Regions from separate parts of the Streptomyces sp. MK37H genome, predicted to be linked through region 1. Evidence: riboswitches for the same ligand, from Rfam matches in the RefSeq annotation. Region 1 holds a riboswitch; the other holds the start of a gene.
The links. A riboswitch is a leader RNA that binds a small molecule or an ion and turns the genes downstream of it on or off. The one in region 1 is predicted to bind cobalamin.

Region 1 (7,365 bases):
GAGCGCGGACACGACGCCTTCGAAACCTCGATCGTGGCCGACCTCAAGGACGCCGTCTCCCGCTATCCCTCCGACACCCGGCTCGCCCGCCTGGTGCGGGAACTACGGGCGGAGTCCGAGGCCTTCGCCCATCACTGGGCCACCCGGGCGACCGCCGCCCAGCACACCGCCGACCGCAAGAGGATCCGGCATCCGGAGATCGGCGACATCCTGCTCGACTGCGATGTGCTCATCGTCCCCGGCGCGGATCTGCGCATGGTCACCTACACGGCGGCGACCGGAAGCAGCGACGCGGGCAAGCTGGACCTGCTGCGCGTCACCGGCACCCACACCGCCATGCCCCGCTCGTGACCGGTCCTGTTACGGCGGCGTGGGGTCGGCATCGGGGCCGGAGCGCGTGGCGCCCCGGCCCCGGCCGGGCGTCCGGGTCAGGACGCGGGCAGCTCACCGCGGACCGTACGGGCCGCGGTGACCAGGTTCTCCAGTGAGGCGCGGGTCTCCGGCCAGCCGCGGGTCTTCAGACCGCAGTCGGGGTTGACCCACAGACGCTCGGCGGGGATGGCCTTCAGGCCCGTCCGCAGCAGTTCGGCCGCCTCCTCCGCGCTGGGCACCCGCGGGGAGTGGATGTCGTACACCCCGGGCCCGGCCTCGCGCGGATAGCCGTGGGCGGCGAGCTCGCGGGCCACCTGCATATGGGAGCGGGCGGCCTCCAGGCTGATGACATCGGCGTCGAGGTCGTCGATCGCCTGGACGATGTCGCCGAACTCGGCGTAGCACATATGGGTGTGGATCTGGGTGTCGGGGCGTACGCCGCCGGTGGTGAGCCGGAAGGCCTCGGTCGCCCAGGCCAGATAGGCGGGCCGGTCCGCGGTGCGCAGCGGCAGGGTCTCGCGCAGCGCGGGTTCGTCCACCTGGATGACCGAGGTCCCGGCCGCCTCCAGGTCGTTCACCTCGTCGCGCAGGGCGAGCGCGACGTGCCGGGCGGTGTCGCCGTGGGGCTGGTCGTCGCGGACGAAGGACCACGCGAGCATCGTCACCGGTCCGGTGAGCATGCCCTTGACCGGGCGGTCGGTGAGGGACTGCGCGTACGCCGTCCAGCGCACCGTCATCGGCTCGGGGCGCGAGATGTCACCGGCCAGGATCGGCGGGCGGACGTAACGGGTGCCGTAGGACTGGACCCAGCCGTGCTGGGTGGCCAGATAGCCGGTGAGCCGCTCGGCGAAGTACTGGACCATGTCGTTGCGCTCGGCCTCGCCGTGCACCAGCACATCCAGGCCGGTCTTCTCCTGGAAGGAGATCACCTCCTGGATCTCGGCCCTGATGCGCTCCTCGTACCCGGCCGTGTCGATCCGGCCCCCGCGCAGGTCGGCGCGGGCGGTGCGGAGTTCGCCGGTCTGCGGGAAGGAGCCGATGGTGGTGGTCGGCAGCAGCGGCAGGCGGAGGTGGGCGCGCTGGGCCGCGGTGCGCTCGGCGTACGGCTGGGAGCGCCGGGCGTCGGCCTCGGTGACCGCGGCGGCGCGGGCGCGGACGGCCGGGTCGCGGGTGATGGGGGAGTTGGCGCGGGAGGCGAGGTCGGCCCGGTTCGCGGCCAGCTCGGCGGTGATCGCGCCGGTGCCGCGGGCCAGGCCCTTGGCGAGGGTGACGATCTCCGCGGTCTTCTGCCGGGCGAAGGCCAGCCAGCGCAGGATCTGCGGTTCGATGTCCCGCTCGGCCGTCGTGTCGAGGGGGACGTGCAGCAGCGAGCAGGAGGCGGCCACATCGACCCGGTCCGCCAGGCCCAGCAGGGTGCCGAGCGTGGCCAGGGACTTCTCCAGGTCGTTGACCCAGATGTTGCGGCCGTTGACGACACCGGCGACCAGCCGCTTGCGGGGCAGCCCGCCTACGGCGGCCAGCGCGGCCAGATGCGCCGCGGCGGCCTCCGTGAAGTCCAGCGCCAGCCCCTCGACCGGGGCCTTGGCCAGCACCGGCAGCGCCTCGCCGAGGCGGTCGAAGTAGGAGGCGACCAGCAGCTTCGGGCGGTCGCTGAGGGCGCCGAGGTCACGGTAGGCGCGGCCGGCGGCGTGTCGCTCGGCCGGGGTGCGGTCCTGGACCAGGGCCGGCTCATCGAGCTGCACCCACTCGGCACCGGCCGCCCGCAGATCGGCCAGGACCTCGGCGTACACCGGAAGCAGCCGGTCCAGGAGGGTGAGCGGCTCGAAGTCGGCGGGCGCGCCGGGCGCGGGCTTGGCGAGGAGGAGATAGGTGACGGGGCCGACGATGACCGGCCGCGCGGTCAGCCCGAGGGCGAGGGCCTCCTTGAGCTCGGCGACCTGCTTGGCGGAGTCGGCCGCGAACACCGTGTCCGGACCCAGCTCCGGGACCAGATAGTGGTAGTTGGTGTCGAACCACTTGGTCATCTCCAGCGGCGCCACATCCTGCGTGCCCCGCGCCATCGCGAAGTACCCGTCGAGCGGGTCGGCGGCGACCGCGTCCCGGTGGCGGTCGGGGATGGCGCCGACCATGACGGTGGTGTCCAGCACATGGTCGTAGTACGAGAAGTCGCCCGTGGGGACTTCGTCGATGCCCGCCCCGGCCAGTTGGAGCCAGTTGGCGCGGCGCAGTCCGGCGGCGGTGGCCCTCAGCGCGTCGGCGGTGACGCGGCCCTTCCAGTAGCCCTCGATCGCCTTCTTCAGTTCCCGGTTCGGGCCCTGGCGGGGGTAGCCGTACACGGTGGCCCGTGCTGCCGCGGCTGCGGACTCGGTGGTCACGGAGATCTCCTTCGCGAGATGAATCCCTGAGGTCCCGGCGACGGGAGGAGAGCGCGAAGGGTGACGGACCGGACGCCACGACTTCGCGCGGCAGGCGCGCGGTCGTCCGCCTGGTGCATGTTCGCCGACCCGCCCTCGAGGTCACCGGGATGTCCGCGCACGGGTGGTCCGTACGCGGGCAGATGGCAGGTCTTCGGACTCACGGGCACGTCCTCCTCAGGAGGACACCTACTGGCCGTCGCTTCCCAGACCCTCTCACCGGACCCAGTGCGTATGACGGCGGTCGTTCCCGCTCACCGCTGCGGGGCAGTCCCGGAATTCCACCGGGTTCCCTCTTACGACGCGTCCCGCCTGGCGGACGGGGCGAACCAGCTGCACCAGCCAGCCTACGGGGCCGTCCGGCGGTGTGCGGGGTCCCGTCCGGTATTCGGGATGGTGAGGTGGGACACGGTGGACGCACTCGCGTACGAAGGCGTGGCGGACGCGCGAGTACGGCTCAGTGCGGCACGGGGAACCCCCGGTCACGTCGGCCGGGGGTTCCGCCCCTCACGGGCTCGTGGAGCGGGAGGTCAGCATGAGCTGGAGTCCGACTGGCCCACCAGATTGACCGGAACGGTGACGAAGGAGAACTGGTTGCTGGCGCATACGCCGGGGAAGGTCGTGGTCGTGCTGCTGGTGTTATTGACGGTGGCATCGGGGCCGTCCTCCGCGACGGCACCGGTCGCGCCGACGGCGAGGGACGCGGCGGTGAGAGCGAGCGTGGACAGGGCGGTCCGCATACGCATGGGAACTCCTTGCTGGGGATGAGCGGCCGGAAATGACCGGCTTCGCATGCATGGTGCCCCTTTGTCGGGCGGATCGCGGCCCAACGTCCCCCCAATGGGGTAAGCCGGTGCCCTCGGCCGTCCGGGCGGCCCAAGGACGCGTCATCCGCCGAAGCGTCACTCGTTGTCACGTCACCCGCCGCCTCGCCATCGGCCGCCGCGTCACCGCCGCCGAGCCGTGCGTCGTCCGCCGGGGCGCAGGGCGGGGTCGTCGTAGGCCGCCACCCCTCCGGCCGCCCCTCCTCTGTGTGGGGCAACCCGCCGCGCGGCCGTCGCGCGCTCCAGCTCGCCCTGCGTTCGGACACCGTCGAGCAGGGCGAACGCCAGGCCGCGCGGCTGCTCGCCGCCATCGGCGCGGCGGGCGCGCCGCTCGCCGCCGGGCTCGGCGAGCTCGAGGAGCCGGTGGCCGCCCAGCGCCGTCTGGTGGCCGACGCCTCCCATGAGCTGCGCACCCGCTGACCGCGCTGCGCACCAACGCCGAACTGCCGGCTCGCGCCGACCGGCTCTCCGCCGCCCAGCGGGACCGGGCCGCGTCGGCACGCCATGCTGTACAACACTCCGCTCAACTTCGTGCTCACCGGTGACTCGCTGGACCGGAACGGCCGTGAACTCGCCGCGCTCCAGAGGTACTTCGCGCCCCTGCACAAGGCGGCCGGTACCGAGCCCCTGACCGGCTTCCGGGCGCTGACCGCCGATCACACCGTGCAGCGCACCGTCTTCGGCGACGGCCCCCGCACCGTCACCGCCAACTTCGGCAGCGCACCCCACAAGGGCCTGCCCGGCGGCTGTGTGGACGCCAGGCTCCGCGGCGACAGCGCGCCCCGGCGGCTGTGCCCGGCCACGCTGAGAGGAATCGCCGGGTAACCGCGTGGCGCCATCGGCGCACATGGCGATGTTTCCGCGATTACCGGGCATTGCCCGTCCCATCGTTAGAGTCGGCCCTCACTGCACTGCGGGCCGACCCTGCGAGGTTTACTGAGCGATGGCATATCCGATGGCCGGGGCCGATGGCGTGCCCGCGAGACCGCATTTTCCCGAGGTCGAACTCGACATCCTGGACTACTGGGAGAAGAACCACATCTTCCAGGAGACCGTGGAAGCGCGGAAAGCCGAAAACGCCGAAGAATTCGTGTTCTACGACGGGCCGCCGTTCGCCAATGGCCTGCCGCACTACGGGCATCTGCTGGCCGGTTACGCGAAGGACGTGGTGCCGCGCTATCAGACCATGCGCGGCCGCAGGGTCGAACGGCGCTTCGGCTGGACCTCGCACGGGCTGCCCGCGGAACTCGACGCCGAAAAGCAACTCGGCATCACCGCCAAGTCCGATATCGAGCGCATGGGCGTCGAGCGGTTCAACGAGGTGTGCCGTACGACGGTGATGCGCTATACCGGCGAGTGGCGCGACTACGTCAATCGGCAGGCCCGTTGGGTCGACTTCGACGAATCCGTCAAGACCCATGACCTCGACTACATGGAGAGCGTCATGTGGGCGTTCAAGACCATGTGGGACAAGGGGCTCATCTATCAGGGGCATTCGGTTTCCTGGTATTGCGCGCACTGCGAGACCCCGCTGGCCAACGCCGAGAGCAGCGGCCGTATCGACGGCAGCGACACCCATCGCGAGGTGCCGGGCACCACCGCGGTCGTGGGCGTGACGCTGGACGGCGGCGAGCTGCTGCTGGTGGAGTCCGAGCAGCCCTGGGCGCTGCCGGGCGCCACGGCGGTGGCCGTGCACCCCGAGGCCGAGTACGCCGTGGTGGAGAGCGGCGGGCGGCGCCTGGTGGTGGCGGCCGACCGGCTCGACGCCCACGCCGATCTGGTGGGCGGCGGCCCCGTGGTCGCCCGGTGCAGCGGCGCCGAGCTGGCGGGCCGCCGCTACACACCGCTGTTCGACTTCTCCGCCACCGCCGACGACAGCCATGTCGTGGTGGCGGAACGCTTCGTGGACACAGGCGAGGGCACCGGCGCCGTGGCCGTCACCCCGTGTTTCGACGAGCGGGACCACGCCCTCGCCACCGAGGAGGGCATCGGCCGGACTTATCCGGTCGACTCCGCCGGCCGCTACACCGACGAGGTGCCGCCGTGCGCCGGAGCCCCGGTGCTGGAGTCCACCGAAACCGTGCTCGGCCTGCTGGAGACGAGCGGCGCGCTGCTGAACAGCCGGCCGCACACCCGCTCCCGGCCGCACTGCTGGCGCTGCGGCACCCAGCTGCTGCAACACGCCATCGCCACCTGGTTCGTCGCCGTCACCCGGCTTCGCGCCCGGATGCTCGAACTCAACGAGCGGATCAGCTGGACCCCCGAGCATGTGCGCGACGGCCAGTTCGGCAACTGGGTGGGCGGCGCCAAGGACTGGAACATCTCCCGCAACCGCTACTGGGGCGCCCCCATACCGGTGTGGGTGTCGGACGACCCGGCCCATCCCCGGGTCGATGTATACGGTTCCCTGGACGAGATCGAGCGCGACTTCGGCGTACGGCCCGGCGATCTGCACCGTCCGTACATCGACGAGCTGACCCGCCCCAACCCCGACGACCCGTCGGGCCGGTCGGTGATGCGGCGGGTGCCCGAGGTGCTGGACTGCTGGTTCGAGACCGGATCCATGCCGTTCGCGCAGGTGCACTATCCGTTCGAGAACGCCGAGTGGTTCGACCGCCACTCCCCGGGCGACTTCGTGGTCGAGTACTACGCCCAGACCCGCGGCTGGTTCTACAACATGCATGTCATGTCGACGGCGCTGTTCGACCGCCCGGCCTTCGCCAACTGCACCGTCCTCGGTGTGGTGCTCGGCCACGACGGACAGGCCATGTCCAAGGCGCGCAACAACTACCTCGATGTCAACGACGTCTTCGCCCGCGACGGCTCCGACGCCATGCGCTGGTTCCTCATGAGCTCGCCTCTGCTGCGCGCCCGGGACCTGGAGGTCACCGAGGCCGGCAGCAGGGAGGCCCTGCGCCAGGTGCTGCTGCCGCTGTGGAACGCCTGGCACTTCCTGGCCCTGTACGCGGGCGACACCGAGGGCCGCGTCCGCACGGACGCCGGCCATCCGCTGGACCGCTATCTGCTGGCCAAGACCCGTGACCTGGTCGAGCTGACCACCCGCGCGATGGACGAATACGACCTCTCGCGCGCCTGCTCCGCACTGCGGGACCACCTCGATGTGCTGACCAACTGGTACATCCGCTGCTCCCGCGACCGGTTCACCGCCGGAGACCGCGCGGCCGTGGACACCCTGCACACCGCGCTCGAAGTGCTGTGCCGGCTGATGGCGCCGCTGCTGCCGCTCATCACCGAGCGGATCTGGCGCGGGCTGACCGGCGGCCGGTCGGTGCACCTGGCCACCTGGCCCTCGGCGGAGGAACTGCCGTCCGACCCGGAGCTGGTGCGGGTGATGGACCGGGTGCGCGAGGTCGCCTCGACCGCGCTCGGCCAGCGCAAGAGCCACCGGCTGCGGCTGCGGCTGCCCCTGGCACGGCTGGTGATCGCCGACCCCGACGCGCTCGCGCTGGAGCCCTACACCGGGCTGCTCCGCGACCAGCTCAATGTCAAGGATGTCCAGCTCACCACCGATGTCTCCGCCCACGGCCGGATGCGGCTGACCGTCGACCCCCGCAAGTGCGGCCCCCGCCTCGGCGGGGCGGTGCAGGAGGTCATCCGCGCCGCGGCCACCGACGACTGGACCACGAACGAGGACGGAAACGTCGTGGCGGCGGGGCGGGAGCTGCTCGCCGGGGAGTACGAGCTGCGGCTCGCCGCCGACGGACCGGGCGCCGTCGCCGCGCTGCCCGGCGGAG
Region 2 (7,365 bases), on a different contig from region 1:
CCCGCTCGGCGACCGGCTCACCGCGGGCGACAAGCCGCTGTACACATTCAAGCGCGCCGACCTCGCCGTCCTCGACGAGGAGGTCTGGCACCTCTCCCTGGATGTGCAGGTCCTGCGCGAGCTGATGCTGGAGCTGGACACCCACGATCCGCGCCGGCACGAGATCATGACCTGTCTGGACCGGGCCCTGGACGCCCTGGACCTGGACGACATCTCCGGCACCGCCGCCGACGCCCGAGCCGTGCTGAGGACGGCGCTGGACCGGCCCGCGCACGCCAGCGCGCACATCATGTCGGCGGTCGGCCACGCGCATATCGACTCGGCGTGGCTGTGGCCGATCCGCGAGACCAAACGCAAGACATCCCGCACCTTCTCCAACGTCACCGCGCTGGCGGAGGAGTACGAGGAGTTCGTCTTCGCCTGCTCGCAGGCGCAGCAGTACGCGTGGGTGCGCGACCACTACCCGCATGTGTGGGCCCGTATCCAGCAGGCCGTCAGATGCGGCCAGTGGGCGCCGGTCGGTGGCATGTGGGTGGAGTCGGACGGCAACCTCCCCGGCGGTGAGGCGATAGCCCGGCAACTGGTCCACGGCAAGCGCTTCTTCATCGAGCACTTCGGCATCGAGACCAAGGGTGTGTGGCTGCCGGACTCCTTCGGCTACAACGCCGCCTACCCGCAGCTGGCGAAGCTCGCCGGGAACGAGTGGTTCCTCACCCAGAAGCTCTCGTGGAACCAGACCAACAAGCTCCCCCACCACTCCTTCTGGTGGGAGGGCATCGACGGCACCCGCATCTTCACCCACTTCCCGCCGGTGGACACCTACAACGCCGAGTTCTCCGGCAAGGAGATGGCGCACGCGGTGCGCAACTACCAGGACAAGGGCGTGGGCACCCGCTCGCTCGCCCCGTTCGGCCACGGCGACGGCGGTGGCGGCCCCACCCGCGAGATGATGGAGCGCGCCCGCCGCCTCGCCGACCTGGAGGGCTCGGCGAGGGTGCGGGTCGAGCACCCGGACACCTTCTTCGCCGATGCGAGCAAGGAGGTCCCCAAGGACCAGGTGTGGTCCGGCGAGCTGTATCTGGAGCTGCACCGCGCCACGTACACCTCGCAGGCCCGCACCAAGCAGGGCAACCGGCGCAGCGAACACCTGCTGCGCGAGGCCGAGTTGTGGGCGACGACGGCCGCGCTGCACGCGCCGGGCTACCGCTATCCGCTGCCGGAGCTGGACCGGCTGTGGAAGACGGTGCTGCTGCACCAGTTCCACGACATCCTGCCCGGTTCGTCGATCGCCTGGGTGCACCGGGAGGCCGAGGCCGAGTACGCGCGGGTGGCGGCCGAGGTGCGGGAGCTCACCGAGCGGGCACTCGACGCCCTCGCCACGACCGGTGACGGGTCGGCCGCCGTGTTCAACACCAGCCCGCGCGACCGCGCCGAGGTCGTCACGGTGCCGGCGGATCTCGCCGCCGATGAGCAAGGGCTCACGGACGGGCAGCGGCTCGCGGACGGTTCGGTGGCCGTGTGGACGCGGGTCCCGGCGAACGGCAGCGCACCGCTCGTCCCGCGGGGGACGCCCCCGCGGCCGGTCACCGTCGACGGCCGGGTGCTGGACAACGGCCTGGTGCGGGTGGAGCTCGCGGAGGACGGCACCATCGCGTCCGTACGCGACCTGGCGGCCGACCGCGAGGTGCTCGCGCCGGACGCGGCGGGCAACCTGCTCCGCCTCCACAGCGACCTGCCCAACTACTGGGACGCCTGGGACATCGACAAGCACTACCGGAACCGCTACACGGACCTCACCGACGCCGAGTCCATCACGGTGGCCGAGGACGGCCCGCTGCTGGGGGCGCTGCGCGTGGAGCGCCACTTCGGCAAGGGCTCGCGGATCGCGCAGACCATCGTGGTGCGAGCGGGCAGCCGCCGTATCGACATCGAGACGGAGATCGACTGGCACGAGGCGGAGAAGATCCTCAAGGCCGCCTTCCCGGTCGATGTGCGGGCCGACCACTCCCGCGCCGAGATCCAGTTCGGCCATGTGCAGCGCCCCACCCACACCAACACCAGCTGGGAGGCGGCCCGTTTCGAGGTGTACGGCCACCGCTGGGTGCACATCGGGGAGCCGGGCTACGGGGTCGCGGTGCTCAACGACGCCACGTACGGCCACGATGTCTCGCGCACCACGCGGGAGTCGGACGGCGGGACGACCACGACGGTCCGCCTCTCCCTGGTCCGGGCGCCGCGCGTGCCCGACCCGGAAGCGGACCAGGGCAAGCACCGCTTCACCTACGCGCTGCTGCCCGGCGCCACGGTCGAGGACGCCATCGCGGAGGGGTACGCGCTGAACCTGCCGCTGCGCATCGGCTCCGCGGCCCCGGCGGCCCCCGTGATCACCAGCGACCATCCGGCGGTCACGGTCGAGGCGGTCAAGCTGGCCGACGACGGATCGGGCGATGTGGTGGTGCGGCTCTACGAGTCGCTGGGCGGCCGGGCGCGGGCGGTGCTGCGCACGGGATTCCCGCTCGGCGGGGTCCAGGTCACGGACCTGCTGGAGCGCCCGCTGGCCGAGCGGCCCGCGGAGGTCTCGGCGGCCGGCGAGGACCAACTGGCCGTGGCACTACGCCCGTTCCAAATCCTCACGGTGCGGCTGACCCCCGCGGCACATGCGTCATGACGTGGTGTCCGGGTCACCGGTCGGGGCGGCCGGGAACGGGAGCGCCTCGGCCGCCGTCACCTCGTCCCCGGCCCGTACGCCGTGCAGGACGTGGGCCAGCACCTCGGCTCCGCGCACCACGCGCGGGCCGGGGCGGTTGAAGTAGGCCGGGCCGTCCAGCACCCAGACCCTCCCGGTCCGTACGGCGGGCAGGTCCGTCCAGCCCGGCAGGCGGGTGAGCAGGTCCGTCTCCCGCAGAGTGCGCTCGGGCGGGAAGCCGCACGGCAGGACCAGCACCACCTCCGGCCGTGCGGCGCGCACCGCCTCCCAGGTCATCGGGCTGGTGTGCGCACCGGACGCGGCGAGCAGCGGTTCGCCTCCGGCGGTGGCGATCTGGTCGGGGACCCAGTGTCCGGCGGGCCACAGCGGGTCGAGCCATTCGATCGCCACGACCCGGGGCCGGGCCCGGCCCGCCACCGCCTGGCGGATGCCTTCGAGGCGGTCGCGCAGGTCGGCCCGGCGCCGCTCGGCGCGCTCGCGCACGCCGAGCAGCTCACCCACCGTCACCAGGCAGTCCAGTACGTCGTCGAGCGTGTGTGGCTCAAGGCTGAGGACGCGGGTGTCGGCGTCCAGCAGCCGGACGGCCCGGCTCACCTTCTGATACGACACGGCGCACACCTCGCACAGGTCCTGGGTGAGCACCACATCGGGGCGCAGGGCCGCCAGCGCCTCGGTGTCGAGGGTGTAGAGCGACGACCCGGAGTGTGTCGCGCCGCCGACCGCGTCGGAGATCTCCCGGCTGGTGAGGGCGTCCTGGTCGAGGCCGGTGGCGGTCACCACGGGGATGTCCGCCACCGCTTCCGGCGGCCAGTCGCATTCGTGGGTCCGGCCGGCCAGATGCTCGGCGAGTCCGAGCTCGGCGACGATGTCGGTCGCGGCGGGCAGCAGGGAGACGATGCGCATACCGCGACTGTAGGTGGGATGTCCGGGGCATTGGTGACAGGCGACGCGCGGTCGGCGGTGTGCCGGTGGTGTGACGCCGTCAGATGGCCGCGGCGCGCCGCGGGTCGGTGCGGTGACGTACTTCCTCCGAGGACCCGGGGTCATTCGGGCGGTCCAGGGAGCGCCACCACCGCGCCACCTCGGCGCCGGTGGCGAACCACACGTCCCGGCGCCGCCGCGTATACGCCACGAACTCCTCCAGCACCCCGATCCGGCCCGGATTGCCGATGCAGGACGGCTCCAGGGTGATCACACAGCACAGCCCGTAGCCGTGGTACGCGTCGAACTCGGCGCACCAGTCGTCCAGGGTCTGCCGGTATCCGGCGATCCGCACCGGTCGTCGCCCTGGGCCAGGGAGGTCCAGGTGAACCCCAGTTCGCTCAGCACACCGGCGGTGTCGTCGCTGATCTCCGCGGAGGGCGGCCGGAAGCCGGTGGGCCGCCGCCCGGAGATGTCCTCCAGCACCCGCGCGGAACGCTCGATGGCGCGGCGCTGCCCCTCGGCGTCGAGGGTCGCGTAGTCCTCCAGGCCGTCGCCGCGGGAGCCGATCTCATGGCCGCGGGCGGCCACGTCCCGCACCGTCCCGGGGTAGCGCTCGGCCACCGTCGTCGGGATCATCCAGCTGGCGCGGACATCGGCCGCCTCGAGGGCGTCGAGCATCCGGGGCGCACCGCGCTTCGGGCCGTACTCGCCCATGGACGGGGTCTTGGGCCGCTCATGGCAGGACTCGTCCAGCCGCAGCCAGAACAGCTCCGCGTCGAGGTTCACCGTCACCACGACCGCGCACCGGGCGCCGTCCGGCCAGGGCGGGTTCTGTGGCGAACCACACATCGTCATGGGAGCGGATGTGCTCGATCAGCCGGCGCAGCAGCAGCACCCGGCTCGGCTTGCCCATGACTTCCGGGTGCATCATCACGACGTAGCAGAGCCCGTAGCGCGTAGTAGCCGTCGAACTCCCGCCGCCAGTTGTCGAGGGTGAGGTCGGTGCCGGCGATGCGGTCCTGGCCGCGCGGCTCCGCCGGGATGTCGTTGTAGGCGAACTGGGGGAAGTCGTCCAGCTCCCACTGCGCGGGGATCTCGATGAGGCCGGTGTCGCGCCCGAGCTCCGAACTGCTGACCCGGCTCCGCGGCCATTTCCTGCCGCCCAACAGCCCCCATTACGGCGCCGACGAGTGAGGACGTGCGCGTCCTGGTGGCGTCTCACCAGGTGGCCGGTCTTGGCCAGGCATCCGACACGCGGTACCGTCGGTGCGATATCGACGATGGTCTGACGGAAGCCGGTGGGAATCCGGCACGGTCGCGCCACTGTGAACGGGACGTATCCGAAGGGGACGTTCCGTGAGTCAGACCCGCAGCCATCGTCCTGTGCACCACCGAGATGGGACGCGAACTCCCTTAGGAGGCCACTGTCATGGCGCAGCATGTCGCCCAGCCGACAGCCACCACTCCCGCCCTCCCCGCCACGCTGCCGCTGAAGGCGATAGCTCCCTGGGGCGTTTTCTTCGGCATCCTGATGCTGGTTCTGCTGTTCTTCGTCGGCGCCGAGCAGGGCGCCACCGCGGTCGTCTCCGGCTCGGGTGTCCACGAGTGGGTGCATGACGCCCGCCATCTGCTCGGCTTCCCCTGCCACTGAGGCGAGGGACGCCGCACTCCCATGAACTCCGCAACAGTAAGAAACCTGCTGGTGCGGGGCATGCTCGCCGGTCTTGGTGCCGGTGTGCTCGCCCTGATCGCCGCCTATTTCCTCGGTGAGCCGAACGTCGACCGCGCGATCGGCTTCGAGGAGGCCCACGCCCCCGCGCATGACCACGAGGTCGAGATCGTCTCCCGTAGTCTGCAGTCCACCGCCGGCCTGGCCACCGGTGTGCTGATCTACGGGATCGCGTTCGGCGGCATCGCCGCCCTCGCCTACTGCGTCGCCCTCGGGCGCGTCGGCCGCTTCAGCCCGCGGGCCACCGCGCTGCTGCTGTCCGGCTGCGCGCTGTTCGCGGTCTATGTCGTGCCGTTCCTGAAGTACCCGGCCAACCCGCCCGCCGTCGGCAACGGCGACACCATCGGCAAGCGGACGACCCTGTACTTCCTGATGATGGTGCTCAGCGTGCTCCTGGCGATCGCCGCCACCATCCTCGGCAAGCGGCTCGCCCCGAAGCTGGGCACCTGGTACGCCACCGTCGCCGCGGTGGCCGCCTTCGCCGTCGTCATCGGGCCGGCGTTCGCCTTCCTGCCCGTCATCAACGAGGTCCCGGCGGACTTCCCGGCCACCGTCCTGTGGCGGTTCCGGCTGTCCGCCCTCGCCATGCAGGTGATCCTGTGGGGTGGCTTCGGCCTCCTCTTCGGTGAGCTCGCCGAGCGGATGCTGAACCCCAAGCCCGCGAAGGGGGAAGAGAGCCGGGCGATGGCGGCTGCCCCGAACTGGCCCTGACCACACCGAGACGCACGAGGGCCCCCGGAGCCATCCGAGGGCCCTCTGGCGTTGTGAGGGCACGTCCGATCCCCTGAACCGCCGTCATGCTCGCTCCTCCTGCCGGTGTCATGGGGTGCGGGGGGCCACCGGATACGGCACCTGCCCGGACATGTACGAATCCACGCCCTGGAGTGGTGGCCCCGCGGCCGGTCGGTGGGAAGGCTCAGTCACGTCACCGGTACCAACCGACGTACGAGGAGCCCCGTGATCGAGCACCACGTCCATGTCCACCCCAGCGCCGACCGGCTGCCCCGCGAGCACCAGCTCGCCTGGAAGCTCGCGTCCGTGGCCACCGACACCGCGGAACCGGACGCCGAGAGCGCCGCGATGGCCGTCAACCGGGTGATCGACAACGTCGCGGTCGCCATCGCCTCGCTGCTGCGCCGCCCGGTCGCCGTCGCCCGCGCCCAGGCCACCGCCCACCCGGCCACCGCGCCCGGGGCCTCGGTCTTCGGCGTGCGCGGCCGGGTCTCCCCGGAGTGGGCCGCATGGGCGAACGGCACCGCCGTGCGCGAGTTGGACTTCCACGACACCTACCTCGCCGCCGACTACTCCCACCCCGGCGACAACATCCCGCCCCTGCTCGCCGTCGCCCAGCACACCGGCCGCACCGGCGCCGACCTGCTGCGCGGCATCGTCGCCGCGTACGAGGTCCAGGTCGCCCTGGTCAAGGGCATCTGCCTGCACCGGCACCGCGTCGACCACGTGGCCCACCTCGGCGCGGCCACCGCCTGCGGCCTGGGCGCCCTGCTGCGGCTGCCCACCGAGACCGTGTACCAGGCCGTCCAGCAGACGGTGCACACCACGACCGCCACCCGGCAGTCCCGCAAGGGCGAGATCTCCAGCTGGAAGGCGTACGCGCCCGCCTTCGCGGGGAAGGCCGCGATCGAGGCGGTGGACCGGGCAATGCGCGGCGAGACCTCCCCGTCCCCGATCTACGAGGGCGAGGACGGCGTCCTGGCCTGGATGCTGGACGGCCCGGACGCCGACTACACCGTCCCGCTCCCCGAGCCCGGCGAGCCGCGCCGCGCGATCCTCGACACGTACACCAAGGAGCACTCCGCCGAGTACCAGGCCCAGGCGATCATCGATCTGGCGCGGCGGCTGCGCGAGAAGACCGGCCCGCTGGAAGGGGTGCGCTCGGTGGTCCTGCACACCAGCCACCACACTCACCATGTGATCGGCTCCGGTGCGAACGATCCGCAGAAGTACGACCCGGCGGCCGGCCGCGAGACCCTCGACCACTCGGTGC

Region 2: linked by a shared signal. The riboswitch ahead of GWI24_RS04150 (CbtB-domain containing protein) and the one ahead of metE (5-methyltetrahydropteroyltriglutamate--homocysteine S-methyltransferase) in region 1 are both predicted to bind cobalamin.

The regions. Positions count from the first base shown of each region.
Region 1 covers NZ_JAAAYH010000036.1:22,119-29,483, forward strand. Annotated here, with positions in the region: gene GWI24_RS08440 (helix-turn-helix transcriptional regulator) at 1-351, shown strand, start outside; gene metE (5-methyltetrahydropteroyltriglutamate--homocysteine S-methyltransferase) at 429-2,747, opposite strand; cobalamin riboswitch at 2,914-3,135, opposite strand; gene GWI24_RS08450 (hypothetical protein) at 3,317-3,532, opposite strand; gene GWI24_RS08455 (hypothetical protein) at 3,818-4,030, shown strand; partial or broken gene GWI24_RS08460 (glycoside hydrolase) at 4,112-4,435, shown strand; gene ileS (isoleucine--tRNA ligase) at 4,554-7,365, shown strand, end outside.
Region 2 covers NZ_JAAAYH010000015.1:12,190-19,554, reverse strand. Annotated here, with positions in the region: gene GWI24_RS04175 (glycoside hydrolase family 38 C-terminal domain-containing protein) at 1-2,668, shown strand, start outside; gene GWI24_RS04170 (cobalamin-binding protein) at 2,663-3,610, opposite strand; gene GWI24_RS04165 (hypothetical protein) at 3,690-3,902, opposite strand; gene GWI24_RS04160 (polysaccharide deacetylase family protein) at 3,899-4,486, opposite strand; gene GWI24_RS04155 (hypothetical protein) at 4,483-4,797, opposite strand; cobalamin riboswitch at 4,870-5,021, shown strand; gene GWI24_RS04150 (CbtB-domain containing protein) at 5,061-5,282, shown strand; gene GWI24_RS04145 (CbtA family protein) at 5,304-6,071, shown strand; gene GWI24_RS04140 (MmgE/PrpD family protein) at 6,318-7,365, shown strand, end outside.